3 regions of the Allobosea sp. 2RAB26 genome follow, and region 2 is predicted to be linked to each of the others. Evidence: riboswitches for the same ligand, from Rfam matches in the RefSeq annotation. Region 2 holds a riboswitch; each other region holds the start of a gene.
What was found. A riboswitch is a leader RNA that binds a small molecule or an ion and turns the genes downstream of it on or off. The one in region 2 is predicted to bind cobalamin.
Positions count from the first base shown of each region.

Region 1: another riboswitch for cobalamin. It lies ahead of AB4118_RS11355 (TonB-dependent receptor plug domain-containing protein); the one in region 2 lies ahead of AB4118_RS21260 (ribonucleoside-diphosphate reductase subunit alpha).
Region 3: another riboswitch for cobalamin. It lies ahead of AB4118_RS14315 (CbtB domain-containing protein); the one in region 2 lies ahead of AB4118_RS21260 (ribonucleoside-diphosphate reductase subunit alpha).

Region 1 is NZ_JBFRGS010000005.1:202,606-212,523, reverse strand. Features, by position in the region: gene ccoN (cytochrome-c oxidase, cbb3-type subunit I) at 1-1,398, shown strand, start outside; gene ccoO (cytochrome-c oxidase, cbb3-type subunit II) at 1,410-2,174, shown strand; gene AB4118_RS11385 (cbb3-type cytochrome c oxidase subunit 3) at 2,186-2,341, shown strand; gene ccoP (cytochrome-c oxidase, cbb3-type subunit III) at 2,345-3,232, shown strand; gene ccoG (cytochrome c oxidase accessory protein CcoG) at 3,234-4,670, shown strand; gene AB4118_RS11370 (FixH family protein) at 4,705-5,229, shown strand; gene AB4118_RS11365 (heavy metal translocating P-type ATPase) at 5,234-7,441, shown strand; gene ccoS (cbb3-type cytochrome oxidase assembly protein CcoS) at 7,438-7,614, shown strand; cobalamin riboswitch at 7,632-7,831, shown strand; gene AB4118_RS11355 (TonB-dependent receptor plug domain-containing protein) at 7,953-9,896, shown strand; gene AB4118_RS11350 (ABC transporter substrate-binding protein) at 9,893-9,918, shown strand, end outside.
Region 2 is NZ_JBFRGS010000011.1:63,485-73,402, forward strand. Features, by position in the region: gene AB4118_RS21240 (MacB family efflux pump subunit) at 1-1,850, opposite strand, end outside; gene AB4118_RS21245 (efflux RND transporter periplasmic adaptor subunit) at 1,855-3,051, opposite strand; gene AB4118_RS21250 (efflux transporter outer membrane subunit) at 3,048-4,556, opposite strand; gene cobF (precorrin-6A synthase (deacetylating)) at 4,978-5,739, opposite strand; cobalamin riboswitch at 5,923-6,124, shown strand; gene AB4118_RS21260 (ribonucleoside-diphosphate reductase subunit alpha) at 6,243-9,149, shown strand; gene AB4118_RS21265 (ribonucleotide-diphosphate reductase subunit beta) at 9,269-9,918, shown strand, end outside.
Region 3 is NZ_JBFRGS010000006.1:377,115-387,032, forward strand. Features, by position in the region: gene AB4118_RS14285 (ABC transporter ATP-binding protein) at 1-184, shown strand, start outside; gene AB4118_RS14290 (D-2-hydroxyacid dehydrogenase) at 277-1,248, opposite strand; gene cobD (threonine-phosphate decarboxylase CobD) at 1,324-2,340, opposite strand; gene cbiB (adenosylcobinamide-phosphate synthase CbiB) at 2,352-3,332, shown strand; gene cobO (cob(I)yrinic acid a,c-diamide adenosyltransferase) at 3,436-4,047, opposite strand; gene cobU (bifunctional adenosylcobinamide kinase/adenosylcobinamide-phosphate guanylyltransferase) at 4,061-4,585, opposite strand; cobalamin riboswitch at 4,726-4,908, shown strand; gene AB4118_RS14315 (CbtB domain-containing protein) at 4,947-5,126, shown strand; gene AB4118_RS14320 (CbtA family protein) at 5,139-5,879, shown strand; gene AB4118_RS14325 (DUF1636 family protein) at 5,929-6,318, shown strand; gene cobW (cobalamin biosynthesis protein CobW) at 6,323-7,372, shown strand; gene cobN (cobaltochelatase subunit CobN) at 7,376-9,918, shown strand, end outside.

The DNA of each region.
Region 1 (9,918 bases), on a different contig from region 2:
GTGGCCGCAATGGTCTGGGGCATCGCCGGGTTCACCGTCGGCCTGATCATCGCGCTTCAGCTCGCCTTCCCCGACCTGAATTTCGACCTGCCCTGGACGAATTTCGGCCGGATGCGGCCGCTTCACACCTCGGCGGTGATCTTCGCCTTCGGCGGCAACGTGCTGATCGGCACGTCCTTCTACGTCGTGCAGCGCACGTCACGCGCGCGCCTGGCGGGCGACATCGCGCCGTGGTTCGTCGTGCTGGGCTACAACTTCTTCATCGTGCTCGCCGGCACCGGCTACCTGCTCGGCATCACTCAAGGCAAGGAATACGCCGAGCCCGAATGGTATGCCGATCTCTGGCTGACCATCGTCTGGGTGGTCTATCTGCTGGTCTTCCTCGCGACTTTGGCCAAGCGCAAGGAGCCCCACATCTATGTGGCGAACTGGTTCTATCTCGGCTTCATCCTGACGATCGCCGTCCTGCATATCGGCAATAATCTGGCGCTCCCGGTCTCGATCCTCTCGCCGAAATCCTATGTCGTCTGGTCGGGTGTCCAGGATGCGATGTTCCAGTGGTGGTACGGCCATAACGCGGTCGGCTTCTTCCTCACCGCCGGCTTCCTCGCGATCATGTACTATTTCGTGCCGAAGCGCGCCGGTCGACCGGTCTACAGCTACCGTCTCTCGATCATCCATTTCTGGGCGCTGATCTTCCTCTACATCTGGGCCGGCCCGCACCACCTGCACTACACCGCCCTGCCCGACTGGGCGCAGACCCTCGGTATGACCTTCTCGATCATGCTCTGGATGCCGTCCTGGGGTGGTATGATCAACGGGCTGATGACGCTGTCCGGCGCCTGGGACAAGCTGCGCACCGACCCCGTGCTGCGCATGATGGTGGTCTCGCTCGCCTTCTACGGCATGTCGACCTTCGAAGGTCCTCTGATGTCGATCAAGGCTGTCAACTCGCTCTCGCACTACACCGACTGGACGATCGGCCATGTCCATTCCGGCGCGCTTGGCTGGGTTGCCTATATTTCCTTCGGTGCGATCTACTGCCTCGTTCCCTGGCTTTGGAATCGGCGCGAGCTGTATTCGCTGAAGCTCGTCAACTGGCACTTCTGGATCTCGACGCTCGGAATCGTCTTCTACATCTCGGCGATGTGGGTCTCCGGCATCATGCAAGGCCTGATGTGGCGCGCCTACACCTCGCTCGGGTTCCTCGAATACTCCTTCATCGAAACCGTAGCGGCGATGAAACCCTACTACGTCATCAGGGCGCTCGGCGGCGGGCTCTTCCTGACCGGGGCTCTGATCATGGCTTTCAATCTCTGGATGACGGTCAGGCACGGGACGGTCGACGCCCCGAGCGATGACCATGTGCTGCAGCCGCAGCTCGTCCCCGCGCAGTGAGGAACGCTCAGATGTCGAGCACTGATAACCGAGCTCCGCGCAAGTCGCTCTGGCTCAAGCACAAGATCTTCGAGACCAACTCGATCATCCTGGTCATCGGCGTGCTGCTGGTGATCTCGGTCGGCGGTCTCGTCGAGATCGCGCCGCTCTTCTACCTGCGCAACACGATCGAGAAAGTCGAAGGCATGCGGCCCTATACGCCGCTGGAGCTTGCCGGCCGCGACATCTATGTCCGCGAGGGCTGCTACAACTGCCATAGCCAGATGATCCGGCCGCTGCGCGACGAAATCGAGCGCTACGGACCCTATTCGCTGGCGGCCGAGAGCATGTACGACAAGCCCTTCCAGTGGGGCTCGAAGCGGACCGGTCCCGACCTCTCCCGCGTCGGCGGCAAGTATTCCGACGAATGGCAACTCGGTCATCTCAATCAGCCGCGCGCGCTGGTGCCGCAGTCGATCATGCCTGGCTACCCCTTCCTGGCGAAGACCGAGCTGCGTTTCAATGACATCGCCGATCACCTGCGCGCCAATCGTGGCGGCGGCGTGCCCTATACCGACGAGATGATCGCGCAGGCCGCGAGCGACCTCGAGGCCCAGGCCACGCCCGACCACCCGAGGGCAGCCGAGTTCGAAGCGCGCTACCCGAAGGTCCAGATCCGCGATTTCGATGGCGATCCCAAGCGGATCACCGAAGCCGACGCGCTGATTGCTTACCTCCAGGTCCTCGGCACGCTCGTCGACTTCAAGCTCTACGACACCAAGGCCAACATCCGTTGAGCGAGGGCACCATGGAAACGACCTACCATTGGCTCGCGGGCTTCGCCCAATCCGCCGGCCTGCTCTACTTCGTCGGCACCTTCCTGGCCGTTTGCCTCTACGCGCTCTGGCCGAGCAACCGCGCGCGCTTCGACGAGGCCGCCCACACTCCCCTTCGGGAGGACTGAGCCATGAACAAGCATCAAGATCCTGCCTCCGAATTCGATGCCGTCACCGGCCAGTCGACCACCGGCCATGAATGGGACGGCATTCGCGAGCTCAACACGCCGCTGCCGCGCTGGTGGCTCGGCATCTTCTACGCCACGATCATCTGGTCGGTCGGCTATTGGGTCATCTACCCGGCTTGGCCGCTGCTGACCGACGCCACCAAGGGCGTCATCGGCTATGCTTCGCGGCAGGAGATCGAGGATGATCTCGCGATCATGCGCAAGGACCGCGCCGCACTGGCCAGCGGCCTCGCCGACGCCTCGCTCGAGCAGATCAAGGCCGACCCCGCCCTGTTTCGCGTCGCAATGGCACAGGGCAAAGCCGCCTTCGGCGACAATTGCGCAGCCTGCCACGGCGTCGGCGGCAGCGGCGGCAAGGGCTATCCCAACCTGAACGACGACGAGTGGCTCTGGGGCGGCTCGCTTGCCGCAATCCAGACAACGCTGCAGCACGGCATCCGCGTCGCCGGCAACAACGACACTCGCGTCAGCCAGATGCCGGCTTTCGGACGCGACGGCATGCTGAAGAAAGAGGAGATCAGCGCGGTCGCCAACCACGTGCGCGAGCTGGCCGGCCTGTCGACGCAACCCAAGGCCAACCTCGCGCTCGGCCGCAAACTCTTCGCCGACAATTGCGCCGCATGCCATGGGCCTGCCGGCAAGGGCAACCAGGAACTCGGAGCGCCGGATCTGACCGACGCCATCTCGCTCTACGGCATGGATCTCGCGTCGCTGACGGAGACCATCACCAACAGCCGCAACGGCGTGATGCCCGCCTGGGGCCAGCGGCTCGACCCGACCACGATCAAGGCCCTGACCATCTATGTCCACTCACTCGGCGGAGGCCAATGACATGGCACTCGCGGAAAGCGAAGACGCTCCGCTCTTCGCACCGTCGAAGAAGGTTTATCCGCAGAGTGTGTCGGGCCCGTTCCGGCGCGCCAAGTGGATCATCCTCATCCTCTGCCTCGGCCTCTACTACCTCCTGCCCTTCCTGCGTTGGGACCGCGGCCCCAACCTGCCGAACCAGGCAGTCCTCGCCGACATCGCCAATAATCGCTTCTACTTCTTCTTCATCGAGATCTGGCCACAGGAGGTCTACTACTTCACCGGCCTGCTGATCCTGGCCGCCTTCATCCTGTTCCTGATGAACGCTGTCGCCGGCCGGGTCTGGTGTGGCTATCTTTGCCCGCAAACGGTCTGGACCGACCTCTTCCTCGCCGTCGAACGCGCTTTCGAGGGCGACCGGCGCGAACGGATGAAACGCGACGAGGGTCCCTGGACGGCCGACAAGCTTGCAAGGAAGACCGGCAAGCACCTGGTCTGGCTCGTGATCGCCTGGTGGACCGGCGGCGCCTGGGTGCTCTATTTCGCGGATGCGCCGACCCTGGTGCGGGAGCTCGCGACCTTCACCGCGCCGCTCTCTGCCTATGTCTGGATCGGCATCCTGACCTTCACAACCTATGCGCTCGCCGGGATCATGCGCGAGCAGGTCTGCAACTTCATGTGCCCGTGGCCGCGCATCCAGGCGGCGCTGACCGACGACGACGCCCTCAACGTCACCTATCGCTACGACCGCGGCGACCCGCGTGTCTCGGTCAAGCAGGCCACCCGCCTGCGTGCCGACAATCAGCCGGCCGGCGATTGCATCGACTGCTTCCAGTGCGTCGCAGTCTGCCCGACGGGCATAGACATCCGCGACGGCTCGCAGATGGACTGCATCCAGTGCGGCTTGTGCATCGATGCCTGCGATACGGTCATGCTCAAGATCAACCGCCCGCTGGGATTGATCGCCTATGACACCGACGACAACGTCAAGCGGCGGATCGCCGGCCAGAAGCCGGTTTATCGCCTGATCCGCGCGCGCACGCTGATCTACGCCGCGCTGATCGGGCTCGTCGGCGGAGCGATGATCTACCAGCTCGCGACCCGCAGCACCGCGGGCATCTCGGTGCTGCACGAACGCACTCCGCTCTTCGTCACGCTCAGCGACGGTTCGATCCGTAATGCCTACACCGTGCGCCTGCTGAACAAGCGACCGGACTCCCGCCCCTTTGCGCTCACCGTCGCCGGCGTACCCGGCATCCGGGTCGAGACCGTCGGAACTCAGGCGACGGCCGATCTTCGCCCGATCATCACGGTCGATCCCGATTCCTCGCGCGAAATCCGCGCGCTGGTCACGGTGCCGGCCGGCATTCCTCTCGACAAATCCCAGCCGATCACCTTCACCGCGTCCGATCTGTTCGCCGGCGAGGTCGTGACCGCCGGGGATCATTTCATCGCTCCCTAGAGAACGCATCATGACCTGTTGCGGAGGCTTCATCATGCCGATCGATTTTCCAGCCCCGCCGGCGCCAGACCGGCGTCGCCCCTTCGAACTGAGCGGGCGCGCCGTGCTCTTCTGCATGATAGGATTCTTCATCGTCGTCGCGGGCGTCAATGGCGTGATGATGGTCTCGGCCATCCGGACCATGCCCGGCGCCGATGTGAAGAGCGCCTATGAGACCAGCCAGCGCTTCAACAGCGAGATCGCGCGCATGCAGGCGCAGGCCGCGCGCGGCTGGCTGGCCCAGAGCGAGGTCGCGCGCGCCGGCGCCGATGCGGTTGTTTCGCTCGCACTGAAGGACAAGACGGGCGCAGCAGTGACCGGACTCGCGGTCGAGGCGAAGCTGCAGCACCCGGCGACGCGGCAGCAGGACCGCGACGTGACGCTGACCGAAACAGCGCCGGGCCAGTACAGCGCCAAGGTGCCTGGCCTGCATGCCGGCGCCTGGACCCTGGTGGTCGAGGCAACGAACGGTGGCGAAGCGGTCTTCTCCTCACGCAGCCGCATCATGCTGAAGGACTGACCGCATGGCCGCGCAGCAGGATCTCTCGGTCTTCGTCCGCCATCGTGAGAGTGGGGTCGCGGGCATGGAACTCGCGGTGGAGAACATCCGCTGCGCCGGCTGCATGCACGCGATAGAGAACGGCCTCGCCCGCGAGGCCGGTATCCTCAGCGCCCGCGTCAATCTCGCGCTGACGCGCGTCACGGTCGAGTGGACGGAAGGCGCGCTGCGCCCCGAGGCCGTGATCGAGCGCCTCTCCCGGCTCGGCTTCAAGGCATACCCCTTCCTGCCGGCCTCCGGGCGGGATGACGACACAAGCGAGGAAAGGCGGCTGTTGCGCTATCTCGGCGTCGCCGGCTTCGCCTCGATGAATATCATGCTGCTCTCCGTCTCGGTCTGGTCGGGCAATAGCAGTGACATCAATCCGGTCACGCGCGACTTCTTTCACTGGCTCTCGGCCCTGATTGCCTTGCCGACCGCCGCCTATGCCGGCCGCCCCTTCTTCGAGAGCGCTCTCCGGGCACTGCGCGCCGGCGCCGTCAACATGGACGTGCCGATCACGCTTGGCATCGTGCTCGCGCTCGGCATGTCGGTGGTGGTGACCTGGAACCACGCCGAGCATGCTTATTTCGACGGCGCGGTGATGCTGATCTTCTTCCTGCTGATCGGGCGCTATCTCGACCAGCTGATGCGCCGCCGCACGCGCGACCTCGCCGGCAATCTCGCCGCGCTGAAGGCGGAAACAGCGACCCGGCTGATGCCGAATGGCGAGGCGGTGGTGATGCCGATCGCGGCGATCGCCACGGGCGACCGTGTCCTGATCCAGCCCGGCGAGCGCATCAGCGTCGATGGCGTCATCGAGACCGGCCATTCCGAAATCGACCAGAGTCTGGTCACGGGCGAAACCCTGCCGCACGCCGTCGCGCCCGGCGCACAGGTCTATGCCGGTACCCTCAACCTCTCCGGAGCCTTGACGGTAAAGGTCGCGGCTGCCGCCAGCGGCACGCTGCTCGATGAGATCGATGCGCTGATGGCGCGCGCGGTCGAAAGCCGGTCGCGCTATGTCAAGCTCTCCGACCGGGCGGCCAGGCTCTACGCCCCTCTTGTCCACGCCACTGCGCTCGCGACTCTCTTGGGCTGGATCGCCTTCGGTCTGCCCTGGCCCGAAGCCCTGATCATCGCCATCACCGTTTTGATCATCACCTGCCCCTGCGCGCTCGGGCTCGCGATTCCAGCCGTGCAGGTCGTTGCCGCCTCAGCCCTGTTCAAGCGCAAGGTCATGTTGAAACAGGGTGATGCGCTGGAACGCCTCGCCGAGGCTGATGTCGCAGTCTTCGACAAGACCGGCACACTCACCTTGCCTGACCCCGATCTGGTCAATGGCGACGAGATCGATGCCGCAACCTTGCAGGCCGCCGGCCGATTGGCTGCCGCGAGCCGCCACCCTCTCGCCCGCGCCATCGCCCGTGCCGCCGGCAATCCCGCACCTGCGAGCGATGTCAGCGAAAATCATGGCGCAGGCTTGAGCGCGATCGTCGGCGGGATCGAAACCCGCCTCGGCAGTGTCGGCTATTGCGGGGTCGGGGCCGAAGCCGCAATCGTCGCCGCCCGCCATCCGGCTGCCTCCCTGATCGCGTGGCGCCATGGCAATGAATGCGCCGTCTTCGCGGTTGACCAGCAGATACGGCCGGAGGCGCGCGACTGCATTGCCGCGTTGCGCGAGCTTGGCCTCGAGATCCGTATCCTCTCCGGCGACCGGAGCGAAGCTGTTGCGCCTGTCGCGTTGGCCCTCGGCATCACGGAGGCCGAATCCGGCCTGCGCCCCGACGAGAAGCTCAAGGCCCTCGACCGGCTCAGCGCCAAGGGGCGCAAGGTGCTGATGATCGGGGATGGGTTGAACGACGCCCCGGCCCTTGCCAAGGCCCATGTCTCGATCTCTCCGATCAGCGCGACCGACCTGGCGCAGGCATCGGCCGACATCGTCTTCATCGGCGACAGCCTGATGCCGGTCGCCGACAGCCTGCGCATCGCCCGCAGCGCCCGCAACCTCATGCTGGAAAACCTCTGGTTCGCGGTGTTGTACAATGCCGTCGCGGTGCCGATTGCCGTCGCGGGGTTCGCGACGCCGCTGGTTGCTGCCGTCGCGATGTCGGGCTCGTCGCTGGTGGTCACGCTGAACGCCCTGCGCGCCGGGCGCGGCCTGCCCGGCCAGAATACGGGAGCAAGCGCATGAACATCCTGGTGATCCTGTTCCCGCTGGCGCTCGGTCTCGGACTGCTGGGGCTGGCAGCCTTCTTCTGGTGCATGCGCACCGGCCAGTTCAGCGATCTCGAGGGGCCGAGCTGGCGCATCCTCAGGGATGACGACCTGCGCTCACCTGGGGACACCAACCTCAACGATCATTGACGCCGCTGCCGTTCCGGCCTTACCTCGCCGGCGACGGTTCCCTTAGGGGATCAAAAGGGAATGCGGTGCGGATGGTTCGCCATTCAATGCCGTGGCTGCCCCCGCAACTGTAAGCGGCGAGCCTTTCGCCACACGCCACTGGGCCCTCGGACCTGGGAAGGCGGCGTCAAGGCACCGACCCGCGAGCCAGGAGACCTGCCGTCAGCCGTGGTCACACGCGAACACGTTCGGACGGGGTGTTTCGATCGCTTGTTGAACTGCACGCTGGCCAAGGGCAGCGGGCGGGGCCTCGCGTTCGCGGTGACGTGCCACTGACGTCAACGCCCGAGGTTTCACCAGTGATCCGCCTTTCCCCGACCGCCCGGCGCGGCCGGCTGCTCATAGTCCTGCCGCTTCTCGTCTCTGCCAGCTCCCTGCCCGCCGGCCGGAGCTCGGCCCAGTCCGCTCCGGAAGCGATTTCCCTCGACGAGATCGTCGTCAGCGCGACGACGCGGCCCACGCCAGCCCGCGAGATCGCCAATTCCGTGACCGTCATCACCGCCGGCGATATCCAGCGCGAGCAGCGCCGAACCCTGCCGCAGGCCCTGGCCGCCGTTCCCGGCCTCAATATCGTGCAGATCGGCGGCCCGGGCGGGCAGACCTCGGTCTTCATGCGCGGCACCAACTCCAACCACGTCAAGGTCCTGATCGACGGCATCGAGGCCAACGACCCGTCGACGCCGAACCGCTCCTTCGATTTCGGCTCGGTGCTGACCGACGACATCGAGCGCATCGAAGTGCTGCGCGGTCCGCAAAGCGGCCTCTACGGCGCCAATGCACTGGGCGGTGTCATCTCGATCACGACCAAGCGCGGTGACGGTCCGCCAAAGCTGACGGCCCGCGCCGAGGCCGGCTCATACGGCACCTTCAACCAGGCGGTCAGTCTGAGCGGCGGCGACGACCGCTTCAACTACGCCCTCAGCATCGCCCATTTCAAATCGGATTCGACCCCGGTGACACCTGCCGGTCTCGTTCCACCCGGGCGCCGCATCAATCCAAACTCCTACGACAACTGGACCTATTCGGCCCGGTTGGGCGTCGCGCTGTCCGATACGCTGTCGCTGAACTGGGTCGGCCGCTACACCGACGGCTACCTGCTCTTCACCGGCGATTCCGGTTTTCCCAGCACGCCCAGCGGCTTCCGCAGCAGCCAGGACTATAAGCAGGCCTTCACGCGCGGAGAGGTCGTCTGGGATCCGCTCGGCGGGCGCTTCGTCAATCGCTTCGGACTGTCCTACAGCAACCAGGACCGTTCCAACCGCATTCCCAATGCCATTGGTATCCTCGGCCTGCCGACGGAGAATCTCGGCGAACGCACCAAGGTCGACTGGCGCGGCGACCTGGAGCTGATGAAGGGCCAGACCCTGGTGATGGGCCTGCAATATGAGCGCGAGCGGCTGGAAACCCGCGCCCTCACGGCATCCAATGGCAATACTGGCGCCTTTGCCGAACTGCAGTCGAATTTCAGCGACAGGCTCTTCATGGTCTCGAACATCCGCTACGACGATGACGAGACCTTCGGCGGCCACACGACCTACCGCATCGCGCCGGCCTATATCGTGCCGGGAACCGAGACCAAGCTGAAGGCGAGCTACGGCACAGGTTTCAAGGCGCCGACCCTGAGCGAGCGCTTCAGCGATTCTCGCCCGGCCTTCAACTTCTTCGGCAATCCGGACCTGAAGCCGGAGGAAAGCCGCGGCTGGGATCTCGGCTTCGAGCAGCCCTTGCTCGCAGACAAGGTCCGGTTCGGCGCCACTTATTTCCACAACGACATCGAGAACCTGATCGTCACCAACGCAGCACGGAACTCCTATGCCAATATCGGCAAGGCCACGACCAAGGGCGTCGAGGCCTTTGCCGCGCTCGAACTCTCGCCCCAGTTCAAGGTGCGGGCGGACTACACCTTCACCATCGCCAAGGACGACATCGCCCGGCAGGAGCTGCTGCGCCGTCCCCGTCACAAGGCCAGCGTAACGGCAAGCTGGACGCCGGTTGACAAGCTCACCCTTTCGGCGACGCTGATCTATGTGGGTGAGCGCGTCGACGGAAACCGAGACTTCTCGATATCGCGCATGCGGGCGCCGCGAGCTGCCATCGTCAATCTCGCCGCCGAGTACAAGGCAACCGATACGCTCAGTGTCTTCGGCCGCATCGATAACCTGCTGGACAAGCGCTACGAGAACCCCGTCGGCTTCCTGGTGCCGGGTCTCGGTGCCTATGGCGGGCTGAAGGTAACCCTGTGAAGCGCCGGGCAACCCACGCGAT
Region 2 (9,918 bases):
GCGAAGGCCTCGGCCGAGTAGATGAAGCGAACCGGCGAGCCGGAGAGCGCGAATCCCCAGCCGATGGAGAGCGCCAGAGCGATACCGAGCACGCCCCCGATGAAGCAGACCAGAGAGGCCTCGATCAGGAACTGCTGGAGGATGTCGCCGCGGCGCGCGCCCACGGCCATGCGCAGGCCGATCTCGCCGGTGCGCTCGATCACCGAGACCAGCATGATATTCATCACGCCGATGCCGCCGACGAGCAGGGAGATCACGGCGATCGAGGCGATCAGCAGCGCGAAGGTCGCGTTGTTGCTGGTGATCGCCTGACGGATTGCGTCATTGTTCCGGATAAAGAAATCCTCGGCGCGGTGGCGATGCGTCAACAGCTCGGTGACGGCGCTCTGCGCCGACTCCATCGGTGTGTCGTCATTGACGCGCAGGATGATGCTGCGCAGCGAGAGATCCCCGAGGAAACGGCCCTGGACGGTGGTGTAGGGCAGGTAGACCTGAGGGTTCAGGCTGGCGCCGAAGCCGCTCTGCTGGGGCCGCATCACTCCGATCACGCGGGCAGGGACGGAGCCGATCAGGATGACGCTGCCGATCGGGTCCTGGCCGGTCCGCGCGAACAGGGCACTGACCGTGTTCTCGTCGATAACCACATCCTGCGAGAGGCGTCGGACGTCGACCGCGTCGAAGAGCCGGCCCTGGGCCAAGACGCCGCCCGTGACCGCGAAATACTGCTCGCCGACGCCCATGACCAATCCCGATGCCTCGGCGGAGCCGAAACGCAGCGTGGCATTCGTCGACACGGTCGGTGTGACGCCTTCGGCATAGGGCTGGCTCGCGAGGATATGGGCATCGGCGACCGTCAGGGTCTTGATCTGGCCCGAGCGGCGGTCGCCGATGGTGGCTCCGGGATAGATCTCGAGCGTGTTGGTGCCGAGCCCGGCGATATTGGCGAGAACCTGCTGGCGCGAGCCCTCCCCCAGCGCCACCACGCTGACGACAGAGGCGATGCCGATGACGATGCCGAGCATGGTCAGCGCGGAGCGCAGCTTATGGGCGCGCATCGACAGGATGGCCATGCCGAAGGCCTCGCGCAGCCGGCCGAACGCGGCCCGCCACGAGCCCCCCCGCGGCACGTCCAGCACCGGGTTCGCCGTGGAAACGAGCGCCGGGCGGGTCCTCCGATCGGAGATGATCCGGCCGTCGCTAAGCTCGATGATGCGGTCGGCTCGGGCCGCGACGTTCATGTCATGAGTGACAAGAATGATCGTGTGGCCCTCGCGGCCGAGTTCCTCGAGCAGGGTCAGCATCTCCTCGCCGCTCTTGCGGTCGAGTGCGCCGGTCGGCTCGTCGGCAAGGATGACGCGGGCCCCGTTCATCAGGGCCCGCGCGATCGAAACCCGCTGCTGCTGGCCGCCCGACATCTCGGCCGGGCGATGGGTCTTGCGGGTACCGAGGCCGAGCCGGTCGAGCAAGGCGGCTGCCCGATTGCGCCGCGGCTCGGCGGCAACCCCTGCGTAGATCGCCGGCACCTCGACATTGGCGAGTGCGGTCAGTTCCGACAGCAGATGATAGCGCTGGAAGACGAAGCCGAAATACTCGCGCCGCAGCCGTGCCAATTCGTCCGGCCCGAGATCGCGCGTCGGGCGGCCGTCGATCTCGTAGACACCGCCGGTCGGCCGGTCGAGGCAGCCGATGATGTTCATCAGGGTGGATTTGCCCGAGCCCGACGGTCCGACGATCGCAACCATCTCGCCGGCCTCGATGGTCAACTCGGCCCCGTCGAGCGCCGCAATCGCCGCTTCGCCTGCGCCGAAATCGCGCCGGACCCCGCTCAGCCTGATCAGCGGCACGCCCATGCGGTCAGAACCCGAGCGGGCCACGCATGCGGCGGGCCGCTGCGGGGGAGCCCGTGTGTGCGATGACGACACGCTCGCCCGCTTTCAGCCCGGAAGAGATTTCCGCGACGATCTTGTTGTCGAGCCCAACCGTGACTTTGCGCGGCGCGGGCTTGCCATCGTCACCGACGACATCGAGCCAGGGCTCTCCGCCCCGGCGCCTGATCGCCGTGGACGGCACGGTGACGACGCCCTGCACCCGCCCGACGACCACCGTTACCTGGACCGTCATCGAGGTCAGCAGCCTTCCGTCGGAGTTGGGCACCTCGAACAGCGCGTTGTAGTAGATCGCCGAGGAGGTCGAGGAGGCGTTCGTGCCCGAAGAGGCCGAGGCGCTGCTCGTATTCTGCGTCTTCAGCGTATCAGGCGCCGGTTCGACAAAGGCGATCCTGCCAGGGAAGCGCCGATCGGGCGCGCCGAGAACGCTGAACAGGGCCTCTTGGCCGGCCTTGACCCTGAGCACGTCTGCTTCCGAGATCTTGGCCTTGACCGTCATGGTCGACACGTCGCCAAGCACGATGATGGTCGGCGCGGATTGCGCCGCGTTCACCGTCTGGCCTTCCTGCGTCACGATGGCCAGTGCGGTGCCCGCCGCCGGAGCTGTGATGCGGGTATAGCCGAGCTTGGCGCGGGCGGTCTCGACCTTGACGCCGCCGGAAATGATCTGGGCGTCGAGCGCCGCAATCTGGGCGCGGGTCGTGCGCACCGTCATCTCGGCCGATTCGTAATTGTCGCGGGAGACCGCGTTCTGGCCGAGCATCTGCTTCTGACGGGCAAGCACGGATTCGGCATAGGCGAGGCTGGCGAGGCGCTCCTCGCGCTGCGCCTGCAGCACGGCGAGCTCGGCCTCGGCCGAGCGCAGTTCATTCTGCTGGGTGACGCCATCGATCTCGGCGATCAGGTCGCCCTCGCTCACGTTCTGGCCCAGGGCCACCTTGAGCGAGATCAGCCGGCCGGAGACCTGCGCGCCGACGCTCACCTGCCGGATCGGCTCCAGCGCGCCGCTGGCCAGCACGACCTCTTCGACATCGCCCATCGTGGCGGCGACCGTCGGCAGTTGAATCGCGGCCGGCTGCGGCGCCTGCTGCGAGCGCAGGGCATAGCCACCCGCCCCCAGCATGCCCAGGACAAGCAGCAGCATCAAGGCACGGCGCGACGTCATGGGCTTGGGACCTCCAGGGAGACAGCACGCAGGCGGGGCCCCTGCGGCGGATCCTCGACGCGCGGGCGGGACACGTCGACTGGCCGGAGCCAGCCACCGCCAAGCGCCTTGTTGAGGGCGATGAACCGGGTCGCCAGCGCGATCTGGCTCTGAATCCGCGAATCCTCGGAGCTATACTGCGAGCGCTGCGCATCGAGCACGTCGAGGAAGCTGGCGCCGCCCGACTGGTAGAGCGCCTGGGACAGCTGCGCCGCCTGACCGGAAGCCGCAGCCGCCGTCGACAGGCTGGCCAGCCGCAGTCGCTCCTGCCGCAATCCAACCAGTGCGTCCTCGACATCCTGCAGGGCGCTCAGCACAGCGAGCCGAAGCGCCGCATCCGACTGGTCGCGCCGGGCGCGCGCCACATCGACCGCGGCCGCGAGTTCGCCCCCATTGAAGATCGGCACGCTCAGCGATGGGCCGATCGACCAGCCGATCGCGCTGTTCTTCGCGAGGTCGCCGAGCTTCAGCGCCGAGGTCGAGATATTGCCGGTCAGGCTCACGGAAGGGTAGCGAACCGCCTCGGCCTGGCCGATCCGTGCCGTTGCCTGGGCGAGACTGCGCTCGGCCCGCCGGACATCCGGCCGGTTGCGCAGCACGTCCGCCGGGACGCCGGCTTGCGGTGGCGCGGGCGTCGCCGGCACCTTCGCAGCGCCGGTCAAGCGCGAGCCCATGGCGGATGGCGGGCGGCCAACCAGCACCGCGATACGGTGCTGGGTCTGCGACAGCGCGGTTTCAAGGGCCGGAATCTGCGCCTCGGTGCTCGCGACCTGCGCCACCGCCCTCGCCGTATCGACCGCCGAGACATCGCCGGCCTGGAAGCGGACCCGCGTCAGTGCCTCGGTCGCCCGCTGGGTTTCGACCGTCCGCTTGGCAAGCACAATGCGCGCCTGGTAGCCGCGCGCCTCGATGACAGCCGAAGCGACATCCCCAATGAGCGTCAGCAGTACTCCGTCGAGATCATCGTCGGCGGCATCGACGCCATAGGTCGCGGCTTCGACGGCGCGGTCGCGCCCGCCGAAGATGTCGAGCTCCCAGGAGGTGTCGAAGCCCGCGCGGAAGCTGTTGCTCATGCCGTTGCCGCCCCCTGAATCGGAGCTTGTGGCGTAACGCGAACGCGTTGCCGATGCTGAACCATTGACCTGAGGAAACAGCGGCGCGATCGCCTGGACCCGGCTCGCTCGCGCTTCGCGAATCCGCGCCTTCGCCTGGGCGACATCGAGATTGCCTGCAACCGCTTCGGTCACGAGCCCATCCAGCACAGGATCCTTGAATTGCCGCCACCACTCCGACCGAGCGGGAGGCCGCGCAGCCGAAGCGGCGCCATTCCATTGGGTGGGCAGATCCTGCGTCGGCGCGACGTAGTCGGGGCCGACCGAGCAGGCGCCAAGGCAGAGCAGAACAGGCAGCGCGAGCAGCCTCGTCCAATCCGATATCAGCCTGTCGCGAGAGTGCATCCCGTCCATGTCCGCCGCATTGGCGACCTTTCCATTCCAGGCGGAAAGAGCGCAGATCGGCGGTCATAGGCGCCGTATTTCAGAATGATTCCAAAGACGAAGACCCCGCGAAGTGCCGATCTCTGGCTATCTTGAACGCCTACAAAGCGGCCTCGCGAATTGCAAGGCGCCAGCCCCGCGAAAGCGGTTCGTCGACGTCTGAGCCAGGACCAACTCGGGCTGATCCGGCAGCCAGCGCGGCCGCGATACCATCCGCCGCGCTCTCGACGGCTGAGATCGGCCATCGGGTGGTCCGGCGCAATGGCTCTCCTTCTTCGCTCCGGGCAAACAACCCGGCGAACCGCGACAGTGACACGATGGAGCAATCCACCCGACGGGGGCCAATCGAAGACATAAGGACCCTTTTGTCGTCATGCGCGCATTGCGCCGTTCAGTCCTCGTCGCGTCTCCGAAGCAGATAGGTATCCATGATCCAGCCCTTTTCCTCTCGCGCTTCGCGCCGGATGCGCTCGATATCGCCCATCACCTCCGAGAGCTTTCCGGCGATCAGAATCTCGTCCTTGGTGCCGAGATAGGCGCCCCAATAGATATCGAGATCTTCACCCGCGACACTCTTGAAGGCCTGGTCCCCGTCGAGCATGACGACCACTCTATCGAGGTTATTGGGAAAGCCTTCCGCGAGTTTGCGTCCCGTGGTGATCAGCACGGGCTCGCCAATCCGGTTGAGGGCGACCCGGTGTCGCGCCGCAAGGGCCTGCACGCTGCTGATGCCCGGGATCACATCGTATTCGAGAGCGAAGCCCCTGGCGCGAATATGCTCGACGATCCGCAGCGTGCTGTCATAGAGCGTCGGATCACCCCAGACGAGGAAGGCTCCGCATTCACCGTCCCCGAGTTCTTCCGTGAACAGGCCCTCGTAGTCATGGGCAATACGCGCATGCCACTCGTCGACGCTGCCACGGTAATTCGTTCCGGCGGGGGCACGCTCCGGGATCGGCACCGGAACCAGGCGATAATCCGATCCTTCGATGAAGCGCTCGCAGATGTCCTTCCGCAGCCGTCCGAGCTCGGCCTTGTCTGTCCCCTTGTCGGGAATGAAGAAGACGTCGGCCTGGTTGAGGGCGTTGATCGCCTGGACCGTGACATAGTCGGGATTGCCGGCACCAATTCCGATGATCAGGATCTTGCGCATTCGGCCTCCATGTCGGGGCTCAGATGGCCCACCGTTCGGCAGCCATAGCACGTGGGGCGACAGCGCGAGCAGCTGCGCCATGACGCCCTCGAGGCCGATCGCCGCATAGTTCGACCACTCCCCGCTCTTCACAGGCCAACGAATAGGCCGTGGCAAGCTGTTGACAGAATTGTCGCGATAGCCACTAGATATGGTGGTCACGGTCTCTCGAGTCGCAAGATCGAGAGCTAAGAGGGAAGCCGGTGCGAAACCGGCGCTGCCCCCGCAACTGTCAGCGGCGAGTACTTGTCCAGACTATCAGTCACTGAGGCCGCCAGGCCTTGGGAAGACGGGACAAGAGCGATGACCCGCGAGCCAGGAGACCTGCCGCGACAGCAGAATCGTCCTCGGGCGGGGTGTCCCGGTGGATCGCTTGGTCATGTCTGCGGGCGCTCGTCGCTGCGACATTCTCCGTTGCGACTCCGCCTGGCCTTTGCCCCCTACAGATTGGGGTTTGAAAGCCGATGTCCCTCGCGACCGATACCATCCGCCCTGAGACGTTCAGCCCGATCGCATCGCAAGGCAGCGATGCGCGATCGACCGCGGAACCGGGCTACCAGGTGATCCGCCGCAACGGCAGCGTCACCCCGTTCGACGCCTCCAAGATCAGCGTCGCTCTGACCAAGGCCTTTCTGGCGGTCGAGGGCAGCAGCGCCGCTGCCTCGCGCCGAATCCACGACATCGTCGCGGAGTTGACCCAGCAGATCGTCGCCGGGCTGACGCGGCGCGCCGATGCCGGCCGTACCTTCCATATCGAGGATGTGCAGGATCAGGTCGAACTCGCGCTGATGCGCAGCGAACACCACAAGGTCGCCCGCGCCTATGTGCTCTACCGCGAGGAACGAGCCCAGGAACGGGCCCGCGCCAAGGCGGAAGCGAAGCCTGTGGTCGCCTCCGCGCCGGTGCTGCGCATGAAGGCAGCCGACGGCGCGCTCGTGCCGCTCGATGGGGCTCGCCTCGCCACGGTCATTCGCGAAGCCTGCGCCGGGCTCGACGGCGTCTCGGCTGAAGCCGTGCTGAGCGAAGCGCAGCGCAACCTCTATGACGGCATCAGTCAGGATGAGCTGGCGCAGGCGCCGATCCTGGCTGCGCGCACCCTGGTCGAGACCGAGCCGAACTATTCCAAGGTCTCGGCTCGCCTCCTGCTCGACAAGCTCCGCCGCGAGGCGCTGAGCTTCGTCTCCGGTCGTCCGGAACAGGCGACTCAGGCAGAAATGTCAGTACGTTACGGCGACTATCTCCACGCCTATGTGAAGACCGGCATCGCCAACGAGCTGCTCGATCCCGAGCTTGGACGCTTCGATCTCGCCCGCCTTGCGGCTGCGCTCAAGCCGGAGCGCGACCTCCAGTTCGATTATCTCGGCTTCCAGACGCTCTATGACCGCTATTTCCTGCATGTCCGAGGCAATCGCTTCGAGCTGCCGCAGGCCTTCTTCATGCGTGTCGCGATGGGTTTGGCGATCCGCGAGATCGACCGCGAGGCCCGGGCGATCGCCTTCTACGACCTGCTCTCCTCCTTCGACTTCATGGCCTCGACGCCGACCCTGTTCAACGCAGGAACCCTCAGGCCGCAGCTCTCCTCCTGCTTCCTGACCACGGTGCCGGACGATCTCGACGGCATCTTCAAAGCGGTGAAGGACAACGCCCTGCTGGCCAAATATTCCGGCGGGCTGGGCAATGACTGGACGCCTGTGCGTGGCCTTAGCGCTCATATCAAGGGCACCAATGGCGAGAGCCAGGGCATCGTGCCGTTCCTGAAGGTCGCCAACGACACCGCGATCGCCGTCAACCAGGGTGGCAAGCGCAAGGGCGCGGTCTGCGCCTATCTCGAAACCTGGCATGTCGACATCGAGGAGTTCCTCGATCTGCGCAAGAACACCGGCGACGACCGCCGCCGTACCCATGACATGAACACGGCGAACTGGATCCCCGACCTGTTCATGCAGCGCGTCGCCGCCGGAGGCCAGTGGACGCTGTTCTCGCCCGACGAGACGCCCGACCTTCACGATCTCTACGGCAAGCCGTTCAAGGCGGCCTATGAGGCCTGTGAAGCCAAGGCCGAGCGCGGCGAGATCAAGGTGTTCAAGCGCCTCAACGCGCTCGATCTCTGGCGCAAGATGCTGACCATGCTGTTCGAAACCGGCCATCCCTGGATGACCTTCAAGGATGCCTGCAACCTGCGCTCGCCGCAGCAGCATGCCGGCGTGGTGCATTCCTCGAACCTGTGCACCGAGATCACGCTGAACACCTCGGCCGACGAGGTCGCCGTCTGCAATCTGGGCTCGATCAACCTGGCAGCCCATGTGACGGCGGGCGGGCTCGACCGGGCCAGGCTCGGCAAGACGGTCGCGACCGCGATGCGGATGCTCGACAACGTCATCGACATCAATTTCTACACGATCCCCGAGGCACGCCGCTCGAACCTGCGCCACCGCCCGGTCGGCCTCGGCATCATGGGCTTCCAGGATGCGCTGCAGACCTTGCGCCTGCCCGCGGCGTCCGAGGGTGCCGTAGCCTTCGCCGACACCTCGATGGAGGCGATCAGCTGGTTTGCGATCTCGGCCTCGGTCGATCTTGCCGCCGAGCGCGGTCGCTACCCGAGCTTCGAAGGCTCGCTCTGGTCGAAGGGCATCCTGCCGATCGACTCGCTCGACATCCTCTCGGAGGCCCGCGACGGCGATGTCGAGCTCGATCGTTCGACGACGCTGGACTGGGACAGCCTGCGCGAGCGGGTGAAGACCACCGGCATGCGCAACTCGAACTGCATGGCGATCGCCCCTACCGCAACGATCTCCAACATCGTCGGTGTCTCGCAGTCGATCGAGCCGTCCTATAGCCAGCTCTACGTCAAGGCGAACATGTCGGGCGACTTCACGGTCGTGAATGCCGACCTCGTCCGCGATCTCAAGGCGCGCGATCTCTGGGACGAGGTCATGGTCTCGGACCTGAAATACTACGACGGAAAGGTCAGTCAGATCGACCGCGTCCCCGACGATCTCAAGGCGCTCTACGCAACCTCCTTCGAGATCGAGACAAGCTGGCTGATCCGCGCCGCCGCACGCCGTCAGAAATGGATCGACCAGGGCCAGTCGCTCAATCTCTACATGGCGCAGCCTTCCGGCAGGAAGCTCGACGAGGCCTATCGCCTCGCCTGGCGGCTCGGCCTGAAGACGACCTATTACCTGCGCGCGCTCTCGGCGACCCATGTCGAGAAGTCGACGCTGAAGGGCACTGACGGCAAGCTCAACGCGGTGTCGGCAACGGTCCCCGTCGCGTCCAAGCCGATCCTCGTCGACATCCCGCTCGACAATGGCATGGCCGTGCCGAACGCCTGCTCGATCGACGATCCGACCTGCGAAGCCTGCCAGTGAGGCAGCGGCGGCATCCACGCTCGCCTTCGCGATGGATGCCCGGCCCTGCCCGATAGCGAACGATACGGACGGCCGGGGCAGACCCGGCCATGACATTCAGACCCGATTGGATATTCATCATGCTCGACTGGTCAGACAGCAAGCCTGCCACCGCCCTCGATCTCAATCCGGCCGCGCCCGGCGGAACCTCTGCCGATGCCACCGGCCTCGGCGAGATCGATCGCTCCGGCGGCCGCGTCAGCGTCGACGAGAAGCGGATGATCAACTGCCGCGCCGATGTGAACCAGCTCCTGCCGCTCAAGTACAAATGGGCCTGGGAGAAATACCTCGCCGGCTGCAACAATCACTGGATGCCGACAGAGGTCTCGATGCAGGCCGATATCGCTCTGTGGAAGTCGAAGGACGGGCTGACCGAGGACGAGCGCCGCACGATCAAGCGCAATCTCGGCTTCTTCGCGGCCTCGGAAAGCCTCGTCGCCAACAACATCGTGCTCGCGATCTACCGTCATCTCACCAATCCGGAATGCCGGCAGTACCTGCTGCGCCAGGCTTTCGAGGAGGCGGTGCACACCCACACCTTCCAGTACATCGTCGAGAGTCTCGGCCTCGACGAGGGCGAACTCTTCAACATGTATCGCGAGGTGCCCTCGATCACCGACAAAGCGGCCTGGGCCCTGAAGCACACCCAGCATCTCGACGATCCCGATTTCGAGACCGGCACGCCCGAGGCCGATCAGGCCTTCCTGCGCGACCTCGTCGCCTTCTACGT
Region 3 (9,918 bases), on a different contig from region 2:
CATTCAGCAATCGCTTGCGGATCTGTCGCAGGGCCGCACCACGCTGATGATCGCGCATCGTCTCGCGACCATCCGCGATGCCGACCGGATCGTGGTGGTGGATTCGACGGGGATCGCCGAGCAGGGCAGCCATGCCGACCTGGTCAAGGCCGACGGCATCTACCGCCGGCTGCACGAGGCGTAAGCGACCGCCCGGTCAGGTATCGGCCCGAAACCGGGAAGACCGATGCGATCACAGTCAGATCATGGGACCGGACTTCGTTCCGGTTCCATGATCTAAACGATCTGGTTGTGCAACCCCGCGTCGCCACGCGCCAGCCGGTCGAGATTGTCGAGGAGGATGTCGACGACGTTCGTCTCATAGGCGCGCGTCTCGCCGGCGCTGTGCGGGGTGACGATGACGTTCGGCTGGCCCCAGAAGGGCGAGGCCGATGGGAGCGGCTCGTCATGGAAGCAGTCGAGCCCGGCGCCAGCCAGGTGCCCCGAACCCAGCGCCGCCAGCAGCGCCGCCTCGTCGACGACACGGCCACGCGCAACGTTGATCAGGAGAGAGCCCGGGCGCATGGCGGCCAGCGCCTCGCTGCCGATCAGTCCTTCGGTCTCGGGCGTCAGCGGGCAGGTCAACGCCACGATATCGGCCTCAGCCAGAACCGTGCCCAGCTTGTCCGTCGCCACAATCGCATCGATGCCTGGTTCGGGCCGCTCGCTGCGGCGCACACCGATGATGCGCAGACCGAAGGCCGCAGCCAACCTCGCCAAACGCAGGCCGATCCGTCCAAGGCCGACGATGACAAGCGTCTTGCCGCCGAGCTCGTCCTCGCGTCGCGCGCGATCACCGATCATCGGCCGCCAATGCTTTGCCATCTGGTTGTCGCGAGCGAGATGGATCTGACGGGTAAGGCCCAGGATGAGCGCCAACGCGTGTTCGGCAACGGCGCGCTCATTGCCCCCCTGCGCACTGGTGAGGCGAATGCCGGCCGCGGCGAAGGCGGCTTTGTCGAACTGATCCGTGCCGGCGCTGATCGACTGGACGAAGCGCAGGCGCGGGCAGGCGGCGATCAGCTCGTTGCGCCAGAGTCCGGAGACGACGAGGACATCGGCTTCGGGCGCGCGCGCCTTGAGTTCATCGAGGTTGCGAACCTCAAAGCTCCTCGCGGCGCGCCCCCGCGCGGAGAACTCCGCTCCCAACTGGTAGGCGGCATGCGCGAAGCCGATCGTGAGTTCTCTTTCCTGCGGCCAAGGCTTCATTGCATTCCCCCGTGATGACAAAACCCAGCTTAATCATGCGAAACGGCTCCGTCCCGCCGTTCCATGCATGCGCCCCTAGGCGGCACCAGGAGGCAGAAAGGATGCCAGAGCAGCGGCGAGCCTCTGCCAGGACGGCTCGTCGCCGGGCAAGCCAAGCCGTAGCCAGCTCGCATTGTTCTGAAAGCGGCGGACATAGATGCCGTCGCGGCCGAGATGGGCGAAGAGTGCCGGTGCGTCCGGCGTCGCCAACAGCCTGAACAGGGAGGTGCCGCCGACGATCACGCCTCGCGACGCCAGCAAGGCATCGAGGCGGGCGGCATCGCTGGCCCGGGCACCGGCGGCCGCCGCGAGCCAGTCCGTGTCACTGAGCGCCTGCGCCCCGATATGAAGCGCCGGCCCCGCGACGGCCCAGGGACCGAGCGCGGCACGCAAGGCCTCCGTCAGGCGCGCCTCGCCGATCGCGAAACCCAGACGCAAGCCGGCGAGCCCGTAGGTCTTGCCAAAGGAGCGCAGGATCAGCGTCGCCGGGGGCAGCTCGGGGATCAGGCTCGCCTCGGGCATGAAATCGATGAAGGCCTCGTCGATGACGAGCAACCCGCCTCGTCCGGCCAGGTCACGCGCAACCGCCGTGAGTTGCGCGCGCTCAATCACCCGCCCATCGGGATTGTTCGGGTTGACCAGCACGACCACGCCCGCATCGCCCGCCTCCGCGGGCATTGCGCTCTCCCGCACGTCCATCCCTGCCTTGCGCCAGGCCACCGCATGTTCGGCATAGGTCGGGCCGATCACGGCGACTGGCCCGGTGTTCGCAAGACACGGCAGCAGTTCGATCAGGATCTGAGTGCCGGGCGCCGCGACGATGCCGGCCGTCTCGGGCACCCGGTACGTCTCGCGTGCCGCAGCGAGCAATGCCGCCTCGTCCCGCACTCCCGGCAGGCGCTGCCAGAGGCTTAACGGCAGCTCAGGAACCGGATAGGGGATGGGATTGATCCCGGTCGAAAGATCGATCCATGGCTCGGGCGCCTCCGGGAACAGCGCCTTCGCCTGTGCCAGATCGCCGCCATGCCAGACCTTGCCTGCCGCCTCAGCCATTCCCGCCCCGCATGAGCCTGTCCGATTCCCTGCCGCTCCTCGCCGCCGCCCTGATCAACGAGGCGGGATTCGGCTACCCCCAGGGCTTGTATGCGCTGATCGGCCATCCCGTCACCTGGATCGGTGCGCTGATCTCCCGGCTCGACCGGATGCTCAATCGCGAGAGCGCCCCCTTCATCGTGCGCAAGGCGGCCGGCGGCCTCGCCCTCGCGCTGCTGCTTGCCGCCACATTTGCCATCTCATGGGGGCTCACCCTGCTCTGCCGCGGCCTCGGCCCGCTTGGCTGGCTGCCCCTCGCGCTCGTCGCCTCCAGCCTCATCGCACAGCGCAGCCTGCACGAGCATGTCGCACGGGTCGCCGAAGGACTGGAGCGGGACGGGCTCAAAGGCGGACGCATGGCCGTTTCGATGATTGTCGGCCGCAACCCCGAAACCCTCGACGAAGCCGGAGTTTCCCGCGCCGCAATCGAAAGCCTTGCCGAGAATTTCTCGGACGGGATCGTCGCTCCGGCTTTCTGGCTCGGCGTCGGCGGCCTGCCGGGCGGCGCGCTCTACAAGGCGATCAATACCGCCGATTCGATGATCGGCCACAAGACACCGCGCCACCTCGCCTTCGGCTGGGCGGCGGCGCGTCTCGACGACCTCGTCAACCTTCCCGCCTCTCGCCTCACCGCGCTGCTGCTGACCGCAGCCGCCGCACTCGACAAAACGTCAGACCCCGCCAATGCGTGGCGAGCTGTCCGACGCGATGCCCGCCATCATCGTTCGCCCAATGCCGGTTGGCCGGAAGCCGCGATGGCAGGTGCGCTAGGCCTCCGTCTGGCGGGCCCGCGCGTCTATGGCGAGGTCAGGGTCGACGACGGCTGGATGGGGGACGGCCGGGCCGAAGCGGAAGCGGCGGATATCCGGCGGGCGCTCGCTCTCTATCGGAGGGCATGTCTGCTGCTGTGGGGGCTCGCCGTTGCGGGGGCCGCTACCGCGCTCGCCCTCTAGTTCATCGGACCGGGCATCGCATCTGGAACGACGATCTCACCTTCTGTGTTTGCTTCGACTTTCCCGAAAGCCGCAACTCACGTTTCGGGTCGATGGCTCAGCCTCAGAACTCGATCCCGGCCTGTGCCTTCACGCCCGCCGCGAAGTGATGCTTGACCAGCGTCATCTCGGTGACGAGGTCTGCGACGGCGATCAACTCGGGCTTGGCATTGCGGCCGGTGACGACGATGTGCAGATCAGGGCGCCGGCTCGCCAATGTCTCGACCACCTCCGCCAGCGGCAGATAGTCGTAGCGCAGCGCGATATTGAGTTCGTCGAGCACGAGCAGGCGTATCTCCGGATCGTCCATCAACGCCTTGGCCTTGGCGAAGGCGCGCCCGGCGGCAGCGATGTCGCGGGCCTTGTCCTGCGTTTCCCAGGTGAAGCCTTCGCCCATCGTGTGCCAGACGATGCGATCACCGAAGGCGTCGAGCGCCTTGCGTTCCCCTGTCGCCCAGGCGCCCTTGATGAACTGCACCACCCCGACGCGCCAGTCATGGCCGAGAGCCCGCAGGATCAATCCGAAGGCGGCGGTCGACTTGCCCTTGCCTGGCCCCGTATTGACGATCAGGAGTCCCTTTTCGATCGTCTTGGCGGCAACCTCGGCATCCTGCACTGCCTTGCGCTTTTCCATCTTGGCCTTGTGGCGGGCGGCCTCGTCAGCATCGATCGTCATCGGAACCTCCTGCTCATTTCACCTGCATCGGCAGACCGGCGACCATGAAGATCACCCGGTCGGCCCGCGCCGCAAGCATCTGGTGCAGCCGCCCCGCCTCGTCGCGGAACCGCCGGGCGAGCGCATTCTCAGGCACGATACCGAGCCCAACCTCGTTGGAAACCAGGACCACCGGGCCTCGTGCCGCGACGCAGGCCTCGACCAGTTCCCGGCTTGCAGCCGCCACATCCTGCTCTGCCAGTATCACGTTGGTCAGCCAGAGCGTCAGGCAGTCCACCAGGACAGGTTGCCCCGCGGGAACCGCGCGGATCGCCTGCGCCAGGTCCAGCGGAGCATCGATGGTCATCCACTCCTTCGACCGGCGGGCGCGGTGCTCGGCAATCCGGGCGCGCATCTCATCGTCATAGGCCTGGGCCGTGGCGAGATAGGTCCAGGGCGCTGGCACCATCTCGATCAGGGCCTCGGCATGGCGGCTCTTGCCGGAGCGGGCGCCGCCCAGAACGAGGGTGAGAGGGGAAAGGATCGCTGCCACTGCCAAACTCTCAGCCCAGGGAAGATCAGCCTAAGGAACGGACCTGGCGAGCGAAGCGAAGCAAGCCGGGACAGGCGACAAGAGATCACATCGCTTCACTGCGCTCGCAATCACGATCGCTGCATTGCACAGCACCGTGCAGATGGCTAATGATCATCGCCGACGGTGCCTCTGCAAGGAGGTGAAAAGGGAACGCGGTGCGATACCGCGGCTGCCCCCGCAACTGTAAGCGGCGAGTTTCGCGCCATCGGCCACTGGGATTGTCCCGGGAAGGCGGCGAGAGATCCGGACCCGCGAGCCAGGAGACCTGCCGTCAGCGAGTGATGCAATCCAGCGGGCTGCCGGCGGGGTGGCCAAGGAGACCGAGATGACGACGAATACGGCTTCGATCACCACCCAGGCCAGCGCTTCCGAGCGCGTCAAGGCTGTCGCAGCTGCCCTGGCACTCGGCGCAGCCCTGATCTTCACCGTCGGCTTCGCCCATTCGACCAGCGTTCACAACGCAGCCCACGACACGCGCCACACCCTCGCCTTTCCCTGCCACTGAGGGAAAGGCAACATGGTCAATCGTGTTCTCACGGTCAGTCTTCTGGCCGGGCTTCTTGCTGGGCTCCTGGTAGCAGCACTCCAGCATGTCACCACCACGCCGCTGATCCTCAAGGCGGAAACCTTTGAGACGGCACTGCGCGCAGTCGAGCTTCAGCACGCCAGCTTCACCGGCGATGCCAGGATCGTCCTTGCCCATGGCGGCGCCGACGCAGCCGACCACGCCGAGTGGAAGCCACAGGACGGCTTGCAGCGTACGGCCTTCACCACCATCGTCACCATTGCGACCGCGATCGGCTTTGCCGCCCTGCTGCTCGGCGGCATGATCGCAGCGGGCGATGCCATCACTGAGCGGACCGCACTGATCTGGGCGGCTTGCGGCTTCCTGGCCTTCGGCCTCGTGCCGGCGACCGGGCTCGCACCGGAATTGCCCGGCAGCGCGTCAGCCGAACTGCTCCACCGCCAGACCTGGTGGATCGCCACCGCGCTCGTCACCGCCGGCGGCCTCTGGGTCTTCCTGCGGGCGGAGGCGAGCTGGCTGCGGGCACTTGCCGTGCTTGCCATGCTCGTCCCGCATCTGATCGGCGCACCACATCCCGCCGCCCCGGAGAGCAAGGTCCCTGCCGAAATCGCAGCGCATTTCGCCGCGCTCTCGCTCGCGCTCCAGGCTGCCCTCTGGCTCGCCACCGGCTTTGCCGTCGGCGTGCTCTGGCCCTGGGCGACGCGCCGTGCCGCAGCCCCGGCCAAGGCCTGACGCTGAGCGCGATCCCCCGGGATCGCGCCGGAAGCCAAGGAACCGGCCTATGCCCGAAGGCGATGTCACCATTTTCGTCTGCGTCGCCTGCCGGCGCGCGCGGGCGGACCTGCCGGAGGGTTACGACCAGCCCGGACTGGGTTTTGCCGAGGCGCTGCGCGAACGCATCGCGCGCGACGGCGGGACGCTTCCGGTCGAACCCGTCGACTGCCTCGCGGTCTGCAATCGCCCCTGCACCGTCGCCTTGGCGGCCGACGGCAAATGGACCTATCTGATCGGCGATCTCGACGCAGACACCCATATCGCCGAAATCGTTGACGCAGCTGCAAGCTTTGCAGCCAGCGCAAACGGTATCGTTCCCTGGAAAGAAAGACCCGCTTCGTTCCGCAAGGGCGTGGTCGCGCGCGTACCGCCTCTCCCGGCGCGCCAACAAGGATGAGATCATGAACGCTCCCCAAGCCCGCTCGCTGGGCAAGATCCCCTGCACGATCATCACCGGCTTCCTCGGGGCCGGAAAGACCACACTGGTGCGGCACCTGCTGGAGAATGCAGGGGGCAAGCGCATCGCCGTGCTGGTCAATGAGTTCGGCGATCTCGGCTTCGACGGTTCCTTCATCGCCGGCTGCGGCATTTCCGGCTGCACCGCGGAGGACATCGTCGAGCTGCCGAATGGCTGCATCTGCTGCACCGTCGCCGACGACTTCGTGCCGGCGCTGGAAAAGCTGCTCGACCGGCCGAACCCGCCGGAACACATCCTGATCGAGACCTCGGGGCTTGCCCTGCCGAAGCCGCTGGTCAACGCGTTCAATTGGCCGGCCATTCGGTCACGTGTCACGGTCGATGGTGTCATCGCCGTGGTCGATGGTCCGGCCGTGGCGGATGGCCAGTTCGCGGATGATCCCGACGCTCTCGCTGCGCAGGCGGCGCAGGATGCCGCGGTCGGGCACGACAACCCGCTCGAAGAAGTGTTCGAGGACCAGATCCTCTGCGCCGACCTGATCCTGCTCAACAAGAGCGACCTCGTCGATGCGGCCGGCCGCGAACGCGTCAAGGCCGAGATCGCCGCGCATCTGCCGAAGGCGATCAAGATCGTCGAGACGGCCCATGGCAAGGTCGAGCCCGCCCTGATTATCGGCCTCAACGCGGCTGCCGAGGCCGATCTAGCTGGACGCCCCTCGCACCATGAGAGCGCAGAGGACCACGACCACGACGATTTCGAAAGCCTCGATTTCGCTCTCGCCGCGGCGACCTCGCCCGAGGAGCTGGCGGCCCGCGTTGCCAGGGCCGCGGAGGCCGAGGGCGTGCTGCGCCTGAAGGGTTTTTCGGCGATTCCCGGTAAGCCGATGCGGCTCGTCGTCCAGGGTGTCGGGCGTCGGGTCAGCCATCATTACGACCGCGCCTGGGCGGCCGGCGAAGCCAAGGATGGTCGCCTCGTGGTGATTGGCCTGAAGGGCTTTGATCGCAAGTCCGTGGAGGCCGCCCTCGCGGGCTGAACCATGCACCTCCTCCCCTCAAGCGAGATCAGGCTTGACGACGGCGAAGACGCCGTCGATCTCGCCCTGCCGCCGGGGGATGTGCTGGTGCTCTCCTTCGCCGACAGCGACCTTTCGGCGCTGACGGCCGCGGCCGGCGCAAGCGAGCTCGCTGTCAGGCTCGCCTCGCTACGCCGGCTGAAACACCCGCTCTCCGTCGATTTTCTCGTCGAGAAGACGGTGGCGCATTCGCGCTTCGTGCTGATCCGCTGTCTCGGCGGGCTGGACTACTGGCGTTACGGCATTGAGCAGCTGGCGGAAATCTGCCGACGGGGCGGGATACCGCTCGTCGTGCTGCCCGGCGACGACCGGCCTGATGAGCGGCTGGCCGAGTACGGCACCGTCGAACTGCGTTTCGCCGCGGAGCTTCTCGCCTATTTCCGCGCCGGCGGCGGTGCGGAGAATATGCGCCGGCTGCTTGGACGGGTGGATGCGTTCCTTCGCCGCGAAGGCGATGCTTCGGACCTCGCGCCCACCCCCTTGCCCGCGCTCTTCGCCCTTGGTGCGGGCGGTGCTCCGCTCGCATGGCGTGAGGCGCTCTCACAGCGCCCCGTCGCGAACGCGCTGGTCCCGATCCTGGTCTATCGCTCCAGCGTCGCCGCCGGAGACACCGCCATGGCGGAGGCGATCGCAGAGGCGCTGGGTGCGCGCGGCCATGCCCCGTTGATCCTGGCCCTTACGAGCTTGAAGGACCCGGCGGTCACCGGCGAGCTTGCGGCCCTGATCGCCGCGCGCAAGCCCGCCGCCATCATCACCACCACCGCGTTCTCGGCCCGCAACAGCGCCGATTTCGTGCTGGACACCGCCGATTGCCCGATCCTGCAGGCCGTGCCGGTCGGCAGCCCGCGCGACGCCTGGGAGGCCTCACCGCGCGGGCTTTCCGGGGCCGACCTCGCCATGCAGGTGGCGCTGCCGGAATTCGACGGACGGTTGGGGGCGCTGCCCGTCGCCTTCAAGGCCGAGATGACGGACGGCCGGACCGGCCTGACGAGCCGCCGGTTGGTTCCTGATCGCGATGGTGTCGCCGCCCTTGCCGATCTCGCCTCAGGCTGGATCGCGCTGGCCGGCAAGCCGGCTGCCGAGCGCAACCTCGCCCTGGTCATGTCCGACTACCCGGCGCGCGGAGGACGGGCCGGCTTCGCAGTCGGGCTCGATACCCCAGCCAGCGTCGGGGCCATTTGCGAACTGCTGGCGCAGACCGGATACGATGTCGGCCCCTCCGCGCAGAGTATCTTCCCGGACGAGCCAAGGGAGAGCCGGGACGGTCAGCTGGCTCATAGTGACGACACGCGTATGATGCAGGCGCTGACTGAAGGGCCAGCAGAGTTTGCAGTCCCGCTCGCCGATTATCGCGCCTGGCTCGGCGCCATTCCCGGCGCGGCAGGCGCGGCACTCATCTCGGCCCATGGCGAACCCGAGGCGGATCGTGCCTGCGATGGCTCGGCCTTCCGTTTCCGTGTGATCCGCAATGGCCGTCTCACCATCGCCCTGCAGCCCGCTCGCGACACAACGCCCGACCGAAAGCTGCGCTATCACGATCCCGATGCGCCGCCGGGCCATGCCTATCTCGCCTTCTATCTCGGCCTCCGGCGGATTGCCGATGCCGACGCACTGATCCATCTCGGTACGCATGGCACAACCGAGTGGCTGCCCGGCAAGGCGGTGGCTCTTTCAGCGAGCTGCTGGCCGCGGCTTGCGGTTGGCGGCCTGCCGGTGATCTACCCCTATGTCGTCGATGACCCCGGTGAGGCGGCCCCTGCCAAGCGCCGGCTTTCGGCCGTGACGCTCGGCCATCTCCCACCCGAACTGGTGCAGGCGGATGCAGCCGGCGAAGTGGCGCTGCTGCGTGATCTCGTCGAGGAGTTTTCGCAAGCGCAGGTCCTCGATCCGCGCCGCGCCGAGATCGTCGCCCGTGAAATCCGCGGGCGAGCCGAAGCAAGCGGGCTGGCGGAAGCCTGCGGTGTCACGCCCGATCTCGACATGGCGAGCGCACTGAGCCAGCTCGACGCGCATCTCTGCGACATCGCCGAACTGCCCTTCCGGGATGGGCTGCATGTCTTCGGGCGGGCTGCGCATGATCCCGCGTCATCCCGCAACGAGCGCGACAACCTGCTGCGCGCTCTGGCTGGGCGGTTCGTTCCGCCCGGCCCTGCCGGCTCGCCGCATCGCGGGCAAAGCGATGTGCTGCCGACCGGCCGCAACCTCTCGACGCTCGATCCGCGCGCGATCCCGACCCGGGCCGCCGCGCGCCTCGGCATGCGCGCCGCCGCGTCGCTGATCGCACGCCATCTCCAGGACCACGGCGATTATCCACGCCGGATCGTAATGGATCTCTGGGCCTCGCCCACACTGCGCTCCGGCGGCGAGGACATCGCACATGCGCTTGCCCTGATGGGCGTCGCGCCGCTCTGGGATCACGCCTCGACGCGAGTGACCGGATTTTCCGTCATTCCGCAGGCCAAGCTCGATCAGCCGCGCATCGACGTCACCATCCGTATCTCCGGCGC